Regions from separate parts of the Pallidibacillus thermolactis genome, predicted to be linked through region 1. Evidence: predicted binding sites of a transcription regulator. Region 1 holds the regulator's gene; the other holds the start of a gene.
What was found. The regulator Rex, encoded in region 1, represses fermentation and respiration genes when NADH is low (regulators of the CRP and FNR family bind a similar motif). The targets are predictions, from matches to a motif close to TTGTGAAATATTTCACAA.

Region 1 (7,181 bases):
AAACAAGTTGTGATGAAACGGCAGCAGCTGTCATAAAAAATGGAAAAGAAATAGTATCCAATGTAGTTGCTTCTCAAATTGATACGCACAAACGATTTGGTGGTGTTGTACCAGAAATAGCTTCCCGTCATCATGTAGAGCAAATTACAATGGTTATCGAAGAAGCGATGAATAATGCTGGTATAGAGTTTTCCCGATTATCGGGCGTGGCAGTTACAGCAGGACCAGGGTTAGTAGGAGCGTTATTAATTGGCGTGGAGGCTGCAAAATCGATCGCTTTTGCTCATTCTTTACCATTAATCCCTGTCCATCATATTGCAGGGCATATTTATGCTAATCGTCTTGTTACAGAGTTGCAATTTCCGTTGTTGTCACTCGTTGTTTCAGGAGGACATACAGAGTTAATTTATATGAAGGAACATGGTCATTTTGAAGTGATAGGAGAAACAAGGGATGATGCAGCAGGTGAAGCTTATGATAAGGTAGCTCGAGTACTTCATTGTCCATATCCAGGTGGTCCTCATATTGACCGTATGGCAAGTGAAGGTGAGGCTACGATTAATCTACCTCGCGCATGGCTTGAAGAGGGTTCTTATGATTTTAGTTTTAGTGGATTAAAATCGGCTGTAATCAACACGGTCCATAATGCTAAACAACGTGGAGAGACGATAAAGCCTGAAAATTTAGCAGCTAGCTTCCAAGAAAGTGTTGTTGAAGTTTTAGTCGAAAAAACGATTCGTGCAGCAAAAGAATATAATGTGAAACAAATATTATTAGCTGGTGGTGTAGCAGCAAATAACGGCCTTCGTACAGCGCTTAGAAAAGCCGTAGCGGAACTGGAAAATATTGAATTAATCATTCCACCATTAAAGTTATGTACAGATAATGCCGCAATGATTGCAGCAGCAGGAAGTGTTTTTTATGAAAAGGGAATACGAGCAGATCTTACGTTAAATGCTAATCCAGGATTGGATTTAGAGTCTTTTAATTCAAAATTGATTAATTGAAAGAGAGGTTACATATGAGCCTCTCTTTTTTATGTCTTTGTCTTCCTCCATTGATTTTGTTAATATATGAAAATAATAGTGAATTAGTTGTGGATAAAAATATATCGAATACTATAGAAGTTGGATATAAAGGATTAACATCTTGTTAACAAAAAATGTGGATAACCACCAGTTGTATTGTGGATTTTGTGGATATTATTGTAAAAACCTTAATTTTTTAGTCTATATAATGTGGATAAATGTGTGGATTAAGTGTATAAATATTAATATACAATTCTTTCTAGAAAGAAGAAATCGTAATGCATAAGGAGATTATATTGTGTTAAAAAAGGGTTGCCTTAAGTGAATTTACTTAAAGCAACCTAAAATTTTATTCATCCTCTAATTCAGCCCATTCTTCTAATAAATCTTCCATTTCTTTTTTTGCTTGATTAATTTCTTCATTTAAGTTTGCAACTTTTGTATGATCAGTATATATTTCAGGATTAATAAACAATTGTTCTTTTTCATTTATCATTTCTTCTAAAGTTTCAATTCGATTTTGGATTTCTTCTATCCGCCGTTGTCTTTGTCGTGCGCGTTTTTTCAGCTCTTTTTCTAATTCATAACGAGATTTATTATCGAGTTTTTCTACTTCTTTCGGAGACTTATTCACATTTTTCTGATTCTCGTCCTCAGTTAATTTTTTTAATTCGAGCATTTCTTCCTTTTTCTCAACATAGTAATCATAGTCACCTAAATATTCGTTGATGCCATCTTTAGTAAGTTCGAACACTTTTGTTGCTATCCGATTAATGAAATATCGGTCATGCGAGACGAAAAGAATTGTCCCGGGGTAATCCACTAAAGCATTCTCCAATATTTCTTTACTATCTAAATCTAAATGGTTCGTCGGTTCATCCAAAATTAATAAATTAGCATTGAGTAGCATTAGTTTTGCTAAAGAAAGTCGAGCTTTCTCACCACCACTTAATGTGGATACAGGTTTTAAAACATCGTCTCCGGAAAATAAAAAGTTGCCCAATACTGTTCGTATTTCTTTTTCTGTTTTCATTGGATATTCATCCCAGAGTTCATTCAGAACACTTTTATTGGATGTTAAATCGGCTTGCTCTTGATCATAATAAGCGATATTGACGTTTGTCCCGAACTGAATTGATCCATGAATAGCCGTGAGCTTACCAACAAGGGTTTTTAATAAGGTGGATTTTCCGACACCATTTGGCCCAAGAAGAGCAATACTATCTCCTCTTGTTACACGAAAATGAATGTTACTCGATAAGATATTCGAATTATAGCCGATTGATAGATCTGATACATTTAGAACTTCATTCCCACTCTGTCGTTCAATTTGAAAGGAAAAGGAAACCGATTTATCGTCAATGCTAGGTCTGTCCATTATTTCCATTTTTTCCAGCATTTTCCTTCTACTCTGTGCCCGTTTTGTTGTAGAGGCACGGACAATATTGCGTGCAATAAATTCCTTTATCCGAGCTATTTCTTCTTGTTGCTTTTCGTACATTTTCATTTCTCGTTCAAAGTTGGCTGCTTTTTGTTCAAGATATTTACTGTAATTTCCTATATAACGGGTCAGAGTGTTATTGGCACATTCATAGACTTGATTTACGACTTTATCAAGAAAATACCGGTCATGAGAAACAATAAGAATTGCACCGTTAAAGGTTTGTAAATATTGTTCTAACCAGGTTAATGTCTCAATATCAAGATGGTTTGTCGGTTCGTCAAGGATCAAAATGTCAGGTTTTGACAATAACAGTTTCCCGAGTGCCAATCTTGTTTTTTGTCCACCGCTCAATGTAGAGATTTTTGTGTCATAACTATAGTCGGCAAAATTCAAACCATGTAAAACTGATCGGATGTCAGCTTCATATTGATAACCGCCTTTTTCTTTAAATTCATTTTGTAAATAATCATATTCCGATAAGATTTTATTATATTTCATCTCGTTTTGATAAACGTCTTCCTTTGACATTTGTTGTTCTAGATATCTAAGTTGTTTTTCCATATCCTTTAGATCCTGAAAAACATTCATCATCTCTTCCCAGATGGAATTGTCAGTATCTAAACCCGTATATTGGTCTAAAAAGCCAATGGTAACATCTTTGGGTTTAATAATCTCACCTGAATCATAATTTAATTCGCCTGCAATAATTTTTAATAATGTTGATTTACCAGATCCATTCCGCCCAACAAGAGCAATTCGATCTCTTGTTTGTATTTCTAATTTTATATTATGTAAAATAAGATCAGCACCATAATATTTTGTCAGCTGATTGACTTGAAGCAAAATCATAACGTACACCTCAAATAGTTTTATTAGGAAAGGTCGTTAGTATAATTTTCCATATTTCGACTGAATGTTAAACCTTTTTGCTATATAATTATTTTATATGAAGTAAGGAAATAAGGACAGTGAAAGAATAAACAAACTATTATAGAACAACAATTAATAAGACTTTTAAATGAAAATTGTGTATTATAAATTAAAGTATGTAAAAAAGAAGGAAATCTGTATTTTTTATCGAATATAATAGTTATCGAGATATAAAGAAAACGTTATCAAAATATTTGTGTGTTAAATATTATTTAAAACAAATAAACAACTAGTATAAATTGAAATATATCAACATTGGAGGACTGACTTATGGCAACAGAACAATTAAGAATTCCAAAGGCAACAGCAAAAAGATTACCATTATATTACCGTTTTTTGCAAAATCTATATCAATCTGGAAAACTCCGTGTTTCATCGGCTGAATTAAGTGAAGCAGTAAAGGTGGATTCAGCAACGATAAGGAGAGATTTTTCTTATTTTGGTGCGTTAGGAAAAAAAGGTTATGGCTATAATGTCCAGTATTTATTAAATTTCTTTCGAAAAACCCTTGATCAAGATGCACTAACAAAAGTAGCATTAATTGGTGTAGGTAATTTAGGAACAGCGTTATTACGATACAATTTTACGAAAAATAATAATACGAAAATTTGCTACGCGTTTGATACAAATGAAAGTAAAATTGGCACACAGATTAGTGATGTTACTGTTTATAGCCTTGATCAACTGGAAGAAATACTTAATAAAGAAGAAATACAAGTAGTTATTTTAACTGTACCTGCACAAGCTGCACAATCAGTAACCGACCGATTAGTTAAAACTAGAGTTAAAGGGATTTTAAACTTTACGCCAGCAAGATTAAATGTCCCATCTTCAATAAATGTTCATCATATTGATTTAGCGGTCGAATTACAATCGTTCGTGTATTTTATAAAAAATTATTCTAACGAATCTGAAGACACAGAAGAAGTTGAGGAAAATGAAAAAACGCGAATTTAAAATACATATATAATTATAATTGGCTGGAAGTTCGTATTATAAATAAAGAACATCGGTTAGGATGGACACTATGGGTAATAAAATGACCATACAAGATCATATTGCTGAGCTTAGAAGGCGTCTAATCGCGACTATTTGCTTTTTCATACTCGCCTTCGTCGGTGGTTTTTTCTTGACTGAACCACTGATTATCTATTTACAACAAACAAATACAGCGACTCGATTAGAACTTAATACGTTCAGATTGACTGATCCATTAAAAGTCTATTTTCAGATTACTTTTCTTATTGCCTGTGTATTTACAGCTCCATTTATCTTGTATCAACTTTGGGCGTTTATTTCACCGGGATTGTATAAGAAAGAACGAAAAATTACATTAACGTACATACCAATTTCTATTCTATTGTTTTTAGGCGGTATTTCGTTTTCTTACTTTATATTGTTTCCATTTTTAGTAGACTTTATGTTTCATCTTAATGCTCAAATGGAATTAAATGCAGTTATCGGAATTAATGAGTATTTTGAGTTTTTGTTTCAAATTACCATTCCTTTTGGTCTTTTATTTCAATTGCCTGTTATCATTTTGTTTTTAACTCGACTTGGCATTATTACACCTTCTTTCTTATCAAAAGTTCGTAAATACGCCTACTTTATATTACTAATTTTAGCTGCACTTATTACGCCGCCAGATATCATGTCTCATATAATGGTTACTATTCCTTTGTTTGTTTTATATGAAATTAGTATTTTGATTTCCAAAATGGCTTATCGCAAAATTGAAAAAGTGGAACAAATAAGATCTGCAAGACATATTCATAAAATTTAGGTTGCCCGTTTTGTTTACTTCATTAAGGTTAATTTCTAGAAGTAAACTGAATAAGAGGACAACCTTTTCTATTAAATATTTTTATTTTTTTCTTATGTTACGTTTGTTCCGTTGTGAGTTCCAATATGAATAGAATATTTTTATACTCGAACCGATGTCCAACGTTGCGAAAAAGACTAATAAATACGCAAAAAATCCCCATCCATATAGGGAAACATGCCGAATAGCGAAAAAGGTAAAAAGAATACCAAATATTAAATAAATAATGGCCTGGGTTAATAAATTCATAACAATCCTCCGCTTTTTTAAATCAATGATAAAACAATTACACTTGTATTCATTAATATATGTGAAAAAATTGGAACGACGATACGCTTGGTTTTATAGTAAAGATAAGAAAATACCAATCCAACTGCTAAGTAAAGTAATATGTGTTCAAATTCTAAATGAGCCAATGAAAATATAAGCGAACTGATAAAAGCTGAAATGTAAACGTTGTACTTATGAATTAATATGGCAAAAACAATCTTTCGAAAAACGATTTCTTCCAATATCGGTCCTATAAATGCAGTGACAAAAAATAATATCGGTGCTTTTTCTATTAGTGATAGAATAGTCTCCGTATTATCAGAACCAGCTTCTATACCGAAGAGCAACTCAATTCGAATGGCTATACTTTGTGCAACAAGTGCAAGAAATACTCCCACAATTGACCAAAGGAACATTTTTATCCAAGAAATGCCTTTGATACGATCGTGCTGCAATTCGTCCCTTAAAGCGTAGAGAGAAATAAGTAGAGTAGTAAAAAAACTAAATGAGTACCAAATTGAAAGGGCTGCTAATTGTAAACTGGATGAATCTTGTTGTTTGAACAATTGAAGAATATTATAGATGAAAATTGTTCCGGGTTGAAGTAAAAGTAACATCATTATATAACTGACTAAAATTATTTTATATGATTGTTTCAACATATTCACCTACACGCAAATTTGTTATTCCTGAATTGATTTGTAGAAGTTTAAATAATACAAAATTTACCGTACACTTATATTATAAAAAAATCAAATAAAAAATAGTATGAAAGTCGATAGAATTTCCTACTAATTCAATAGACTTTAGACTATTTCATCCATATATGGATCATATATGGCCAGATGGGTAAATTTTGATTTACTAAATATTTGGAAAAAAGATCAAAAAAATGTAAAATTATTGACAGTTGATACTTGCAAAAATGGAAATTAATGATTATTATATTAATTGGGTTTAGCACTCAGTGATGTCGAGTGCTAACAAATCATCGATTATTTGTTGAGGAGGTTGTTTATTGTGTTAAAACCACTTGGAGATCGCGTAGTAATTGAACTAGTTGAAGCAGAAGAAAAAACAGCTAGCGGTATTGTATTACCAGATACTGCCAAAGAAAAACCACAAGAAGGCAAAGTTGTAGCTGTTGGAACAGGTCGAGTACTCGACAACGGTGAACGCGTAAGCCTTGAGGTTAGCGTTGGCGATCGTATCATCTTCTCAAAATATGCAGGTACAGAAGTTAAATATGAAGGAACTGAATATTTAATCTTACGTGAAAGTGATATCTTAGCGATTGTAGAATAAGATTTTTCAAATAAATGTTTTTACAATAAATTACAACGATAGGAGGCATTCATAATGGCTAAAGAAATTAAATTTAGTGAAGACGCTCGTCGATTAATGGCTAATGGTGTAGACAAATTAGCAAACGCAGTTAAAGTGACATTAGGACCTAAAGGACGTAACGTTGTTCTTGAAAAGAAATTCGGTTCACCTCTAATTACAAATGATGGTGTAACGATTGCAAAAGAAATTGAATTAGAAGATCCATATGAAAATATGGGGGCAAAACTAGTAGCAGAAGTAGCAAGCAAAACAAATGATGTTGCTGGTGACGGTACAACTACAGCTACTGTTCTTGCTCAAGCAATGATTCGTGAAGGATTGAAAAACGTAACAGCTGGTG
Region 2 (7,181 bases), on a different contig from region 1:
AATAAAGGAAATCTCATTAAGCCTGTTCTATTAGCAGAAGAAGATCAATCGCAAATTTGGAAAGAAAGTGTTGTATCACCTAATCATGCCGATCTAATCGCAGATTACTTACGAAAAGTCATTACACAAGGTACAGGAAAGCCAGCTAATATGAGCGACTTGCCTCTTTCAGGTAAGACTGGAACAGCGGAAATCGCGAAAGCCAGTCAAGGCGAACAAGGAATGGAAAACAGTTTTTTTGTCGCTTATAATACGAATGAACAAGATCTATTAATCGCGATGATGATGGAAGGAACCCAGGAATTGGGCGGGACGAAAGTTGTTGTAGAAGCTGTGAAAAATTTGTTTGCGGAGTTTAAAAAGTAATAGTAGATTGAAAAATTAATTAAGGCAAGGGGGAGTTTCGCTCTACCTCTTGCCTTATATTCTCGTGCATATTAATTCACTCGTTTTACGCCTTGCCAATATTTTTCACGCAAACGAAATTTTTGGATCTTTCCTGTCGCTGTTTTTGGTAAAGCTTCAACGAATTCAACGGATTTTGGTGCTTTAAAATGAGCCATATTATCTCGACAATAGTCAATGATTTCTTTTTCAGTAACTTCTGCGCTTTCATGTAAAACAACAATGGCTTTTGGTACTTCACCCCATTTTTCATCCGGTACAGCAATGACAGCACATTCTAAAATAGCAGGATGTTTATATAGTACCCCTTCTACTTCTGTGGAAGATATATTTTCTCCACCGGAAATGATAATGTCCTTGGAACGATCGCGAATTTCAATGTATCCATCAGGATGGACAACGGCAAGGTCACCAGTATGGAACCAGCCATCAACGATTGCTTCCTTCGTTTTTTCAGGATCTTTATAATAACCTTTCATCACTACATTGCCACGGGTAACGATTTCACCAAGTTCTTTACCGTTCCATTCAACTTCTTCACCATTCGGACGAACAACTTTTGTTTCACCATTAAAAGCCATTTCGATTCCTTGTCGTGCTTTCAAGTTTGCCTGTTCATCTTCAGATAAACCTTGGTATTCTTCTTTCCATTCACAGTAAAGAATAAACGGTGTTGTTTCAGTAAGCCCGTAAACATGAATGATCTCTAAATTTAACAATTGTTGTGCTTTTTTGATGATTGCAGCAGCAGGTGGAGCTCCAGCTGTTGCCATCCGTGGTTTCGTTGTGACGTTCGTTTCTTTTACCTTTGGGTGGTTCATAATCATATTAATAACGATTGGAGCAGCACATAACAATGTGATGTTTTTTTTCTCAAATAAGTCAAGAATGACCGGTGGGTCTACTTTTCTTAAGCAAACATGGGTTGCGCCAGCAGCCGTAATCGCCCAAACGCCACCCCATCCGTTAGCATGAAACATAGGTAAAGTATGTAAATAAACATCATCATGGTGAACATGTAAATGGTATAAAAAGTCAGCTGCATTGAGATAATTATTCCTGTGTGTTAACATGACACCCTTTGGTCTTGAAGTTGTACCACTAGTATAGTTAATCGTCAATAAGTCATTTTCTTCAATTTGTATTTGAGGAAGTTCAACATGTGAAGCATGGTTAATAAAATCTTCATAATAAATAGCTTTTAAATTTGTTTCAAATCCATCGACAGCAACAACGATGATTTGTTCTACATTTAAGCGATCGACAATTTTCTCAATAGGAGGGGTGAACTCTTCATCGACAATGAGTATCTTTGCATCACTATGATTGATAATATATGCCATATCATCGGCAGAGATTCGATAGTTAAGGGGGACCATGACCGCACCAATTTGAGCGATTCCGTAAAAACATTCTAACATATAATGGGTATTGGGAAGCATAACGGCAACATGGTCCCCTTGGCGTATACCAGCTTGATACAGAGCCTTCGACAGTAAGTCTGTTCTCTCTGCAAATTGTTTGTATGTAAACTCCTTTTCCTCATCTATCACGGCAATTTTATTTGGATAATATTTGACTGCTCGCCGTTTCCAATCTAAAGGTGTTAATGGCGTTATCATTTTAGTCACTCCTTTTCCTCTATCATTTAATGGGTGGTGATTAAAATTAGTTATAATATATTTTATATTCTGAAAATTATAAAGTCAACAAAATCTAATTACATAACAAAGTAAACGCTTGGCCATGATCATCGATATCGGCAATGGTAATCGTGTATTCTCTTCCATTAATATAGTAATCTAAATGTAGAAGTGAATCTGTAATATGATTATAAAGGTGAAAAACATCCCTTTGTTGACCTATTTTTTTATCGTCTCTAATAAAGTTTGGCGGACTTCCTTTGACATTTGATTGGCAACAAAGGTATGAAAGATGCAAAGAGTCGAATTGGTTGGAATGTTTTTCATAATTGAAGGGAGAAGTTGTACACCATCACCTTCAATAAACTCAATCATACTTTTATGCTTTAAAAAATAATTCGAAGCTTCGATAAACTTCTTTCTTCGATCTTCATGTTCCGGCCAAATTAACGCTAACAACCAAAGACGATCCTCATCCTTTGATAAATCAACAATATTTAAGTCAATCCCGATCCGAAGTTGAACAGGAGGACTATTTTCGGATAATACTGGTTTTGATTTACCTCTTATTTTTGTACTAAGATGAACATTACTTTTTACATTTCCATATCGCTTTTCAGTCGAATAGGAATAACTGTATTGATCAAAAAGAAGCTGTAATCCTGCACTTGTGCCAATTTCAATAAGAGCAAGCGGCTTCCTTGTCATTTTATATATTTTCGAAAAACAAGGATATAGAAATGTACATCGTCTAACTTCATTAGTTTGAACATTTTTCGTTTGTAAAAGGTGAATAATCTCTTGTTTAAATTTTTGGCAAAAGTCACGGAAGTATGGAAAGGCATGTTTGTGTTCTTTAGGTTCGTCCACGATACTAGGATAAAACGTTTTCAATGGATGATCATAACCTTTATATAGGAGAAATTGTACGGCTGCAAATAGGAGATTCGGTATAGGCTGCCCCTCTTTGACATAGGTACATAAATCTAACAATAAATCATCTTTAGCTATTTTATAAGAAAAAAATTCATACATTGGTGAATAATTTTTACATTGTTCTCCAAAACGGATAAACTGATTGGCAATCACATCTTTCATTAAATCACCTCTATAATACAGGTTACGACGACAAACGGATTAGTCTCATGAGAGAAACGCTTGGTATTCAAGTTTAAAAAAGATCCAAGCAAGGTTATTTTGAGTTTTTGTAATGGTGTTCGCTTGATAAATATCTTTCAGATTATAACAACAAAGTCTCGACCAGATTGGAGTGATGGAGCATGTATATACTATGTCATAGTATTTTCCTTATATGAAATGGTAAGGGCGTTTCGATTACTAGAAATATAGCCCTGGAAATGATGCTCTTGCATACAGGTCGGTGCTTGAATCAGAATGATGCACATATTTTTTTATTTTAATAGAAACTTTCCTCACTTGTTCTTATTAAACTAAATTCATTATTTTCTTAATAAAAAGAAAAGTCAAATATAATGCGTTTGTTTTTTTAAATGATAAGTGAATTTTATCACATAAGTGTTCCAAAATATGTTTTAATATAAAGAGTAGAACATCACTAAGTATAATCAATAGTAATTAAAGGAAATTATATCTATAATAATGTTTAGATTCGTCCAGAGGAGTGAGCATATGAAAATCGAAGTAAGTGATTCAGCGATTAAATGGTTTAAAGATGAGATGGGGTTGGAAAAAGGAGACAAAGTGAAATTTTTTAGTCAAATATATGGTACGAGTCCAGTTCAACCTGGTTATGCATTAGGCTTTACGAAAGATAATTCACCTTTAGATATGGCTGTTTATACTGAAAAAGAAGGCATTCAATTTTATGTAGAAGAACGTGATTTATGGTTCTTTGATGGTCATGATCTTTTTGTCGATTACAATGAAGAACAGGATGAGCTTGTATACAATTATACGAAATCAGAATAAAATTAATCCCGCTTGTAAATTTCAAGCGGGATTTTGTATCGTATACAATTGCAAAGTTGAAAAACGGTAAAGATGTAAAAAAATTCACAGTTAAAAATGGTTAAACCAATTATAATTTTGTGTAGTTTTTAATGGAATGAGGTGGAGGACATGAAGCCAGTGATACCGAAACAACATGGTGCTTGGGCGATGCTTATAATTCCGTTTTTATTAAATGTTCTACTTGGAAATCCGAAAATTGGACATATTCCTTTATTTTTAGCATGGTTATTTCTCTATTTGTCGACGTATCCGTTCTTAATGTCGCTAAAGAAAACAAAGAAACAGAAAGAATTTATAAAATCGTTTGTTTTCTTTTTCCTTTCAGCATTACTATTTTTACTTTATCCATTGTTAGACGAACCGTGTCTCATTTATTTTGGACTTGCTATGATTCCGTTTTTCTACATCAACATGTATTTTTCTAAGCAAAAACAAGATCGAGCCTTATTGAATGATATAATTGCAGTCTTTATTTTTGGAATTGGTGGACTTGCAAGCTATTTTTATGGGACAGGTATAATCGATGAAAAAGCCGTCCTTATTTTTCTACTTATTTTCTTATATTTTCTTGGTACAATTTTTTATGTTAAAACAATGATTCGGGAAAAGAAAAATGTAAAGTATAAATATGTATCATGGGCATATCATATCGGATTGCAAGCTGTTTTCATCATCATTGGTCAATTTGGTTTTGCTCTTAGTTATTTATTTAGTACCATAAGAGCAATTATTTTATACGGTAAAAAAGTTTCGATCAAGACGATTGGAATAACTGAAATTTTGAGTTCGGTTTTCTTTACAATTATCATTATATTGGTGCTCATATAAGTCATAATGGTTGCGAATGCGATAAGTTTTCCCTATAATTTATTCGTTTTGAGAAATAATGAAAGAAAAAAGGACATCAGATCTATGTTTCGAGATAATAAGAATAATAAAAACTTTCGACCAGACGCTTATGTTATTTTATTTTGTGTACTTGTTTTGGTGGCAATTTTAACTTATATCATTCCTGCAGGATCCTTTGAAAGACAAACAAATGAACTTGGAATAACAACAATCGTTCCAGACAGTTACAAATTCGTAGAACGGCAACCAACCGACTTTTTTGACATTTTTTTAGCGATTCAAGAAGGATTCATTCGTGCCTCAGATATGATTTTCCTCGTTTTAATTATTGGAGGTACCTTTACTGTCATTGAGAAGACTGGTGCTATTGATGCATTAATCTTAAAAACAATTCAAAAAACAAAAAATCGCGAATGGTTATTATTTGCAGCAATAATTAGCATGCTATCTATATTAGGTGGAATGGGTATTATTTCCATTTCAGTTATTGCGTTTATTCCGATTGGGATAAGTTTAGCGAAGGCGATGAATTTGGATGCCCTTGTCGGTGTTGCTGTCATGTATTTAGGGGCGTACTCCGGATTTGCCATTGGATTTATGGACCCAATTCGGACTGGACTTGCACAACAAATAGCTGAGCTCCCTATTTATTCTGGTTTAGCATATCGTTTTGTTATTTTTATGATGATTGTAATCGTTACACTACTTTATATTATTTGGTATGCAAATCGTATAAAAAAAGATCCAAAGAAAAGTATATTAGCAGAGAATCGGTTCCCGAAATTAGACGTTCAAATGCAGAAAAGTATAACATTAGAATTCAACTTGCGACATCTGTTCGTACTTACCCCGTTAATATTCGGAATCGGTATTTATATTTATGGTGCACTTAGGTGGGATTGGTCGACTAATGAACTAGCAGCGATGTTTATTCTTATTGCATTATTAACCGCTATTTTTGATAAAATGGGTGCAAATGCCTTTGTTCAAACTTTTATAGATGGATGTAAAAACATTTTTTACGGAGCCGCTATTATTGGTTTAGCTCGAGGAATTGTCATTGTAATGGAAAACGGGATGATTATTGATACGATTGTTCAAGGTATTTATGCGACAATTCAATCGTTTTCCAATGTAACTGGGGCAATTGCCATGTTTATTGTCCATGGACTTTTTAATTTTGTCGTTTCTTCAGGCACAGCCCATGCGTCTATCATGATGCCAATTATGACTCCATTAGCAGATTTAATGAACATTCCAAGACAAGTTGCCGTGCAAGCTTATACAATGGGAGACGGTTTTACCAATGTGATTAATCCTCTATCTGGAACATTAATGGCGATCTTGGCGATTTCCGGCATTCCACTTACAAAATGGTTTAAATTTGCGGTACCCCTTGTACTCATTTGGTTTGCAATCGGCATGATTTTTATGGCGATGGCTGTTTGGATCAACTGGGGACCTATGTGATAAATAGTACAAAAGACGTATGTCATCATTGCTGACATACGTCTTTTTTTGAGTAAGAAAAGAATCCGGGATCTTGTACGAAAAAACTAATAATTAAAACTTTTGACAGCGACTGCAAAATAGGGTATATTATCAAAGGTCGAACATTTATTGATGTTTTTTAAAAAATCATTCGTTTTTGAGGTGGGTATCATGGAAAATGTATTTGATTATGAAGATATTCAATTAATTCCAGAAAAATGTATCGTGAAAAGTCGTAAAGAGTGTGATACATCAATCGAATTTGGTGGACGTAAATTCCGGTTACCAGTAGTCCCATCCAATATGCAAACCATAATAGATGAAAAAATTGCCATCTATCTAGCTGAAAATGATTATTTCTATATTATGCACCGTTTTAAACCTGAAACCCGTTTAGATTTTGTGAAAGAGATGCAAGAGCGTGGGTTATATGCTTCGATTTCAGTGGGCGTAAAAGAAGAAGAGTTTGATTTTATAATAGAATTAGCGGATGCAGGATTAACTCCAGAATACATTACTATTGATATTGCTCACGGACATGCGGATACTGTCATCAGTATGATCAAACATATTAAAAAATACCTTCCAAATAGTTTTGTTATTGCCGGTAATGTTGGTACACCACAAGCTGTACGTGATTTAGAACAGGCCGGTGCTGATGCAACAAAAGTTGGTATCGGCCCAGGTAAAGTATGTATTACAAAAATAAAAACAGGATTCGGTACGGGAGGCTGGCAATTAGCAGCACTTCGCTGGTGTGCGAAAGCCGCAACCAAACCTGTTATTGCGGACGGTGGAATT

Region 2: the regulator Rex is predicted to act here: its motif matches at 4,071-4,088, upstream of OEV82_RS13285 (YwiC-like family protein).

Annotation. Positions count from the first base shown of each region.
Region 1 is NZ_JAOUSE010000062.1:7,173-14,353, reverse strand. Features, by position in the region: gene tsaD (tRNA (adenosine(37)-N6)-threonylcarbamoyltransferase complex transferase subunit TsaD) at 1-1,007, shown strand, start outside; gene OEV82_RS14305 (ABC-F family ATP-binding cassette domain-containing protein) at 1,378-3,321, opposite strand; gene OEV82_RS14300 (redox-sensing transcriptional repressor Rex) at 3,673-4,359, shown strand; gene tatC (twin-arginine translocase subunit TatC) at 4,430-5,185, shown strand; gene OEV82_RS14290 (YdiK family protein) at 5,267-5,473, opposite strand; gene OEV82_RS14285 (CPBP family intramembrane glutamic endopeptidase) at 5,491-6,153, opposite strand; gene groES (co-chaperone GroES) at 6,515-6,799, shown strand; gene groL (chaperonin GroEL) at 6,854-7,181, shown strand, end outside.
Region 2 is NZ_JAOUSE010000052.1:11,890-19,070, reverse strand. Features, by position in the region: gene OEV82_RS13305 (penicillin-binding transpeptidase domain-containing protein) at 1-366, shown strand, start outside; gene OEV82_RS13300 (long-chain-fatty-acid--CoA ligase) at 438-2,027, opposite strand; partial or broken gene OEV82_RS13295 (DUF2332 domain-containing protein) at 2,122-3,146, opposite strand; gene OEV82_RS13290 (HesB/YadR/YfhF family protein) at 3,699-3,998, shown strand; gene OEV82_RS13285 (YwiC-like family protein) at 4,149-4,868, shown strand; gene OEV82_RS13280 (YfcC family protein) at 4,953-6,359, shown strand; gene guaC (GMP reductase) at 6,552-7,181, shown strand, end outside.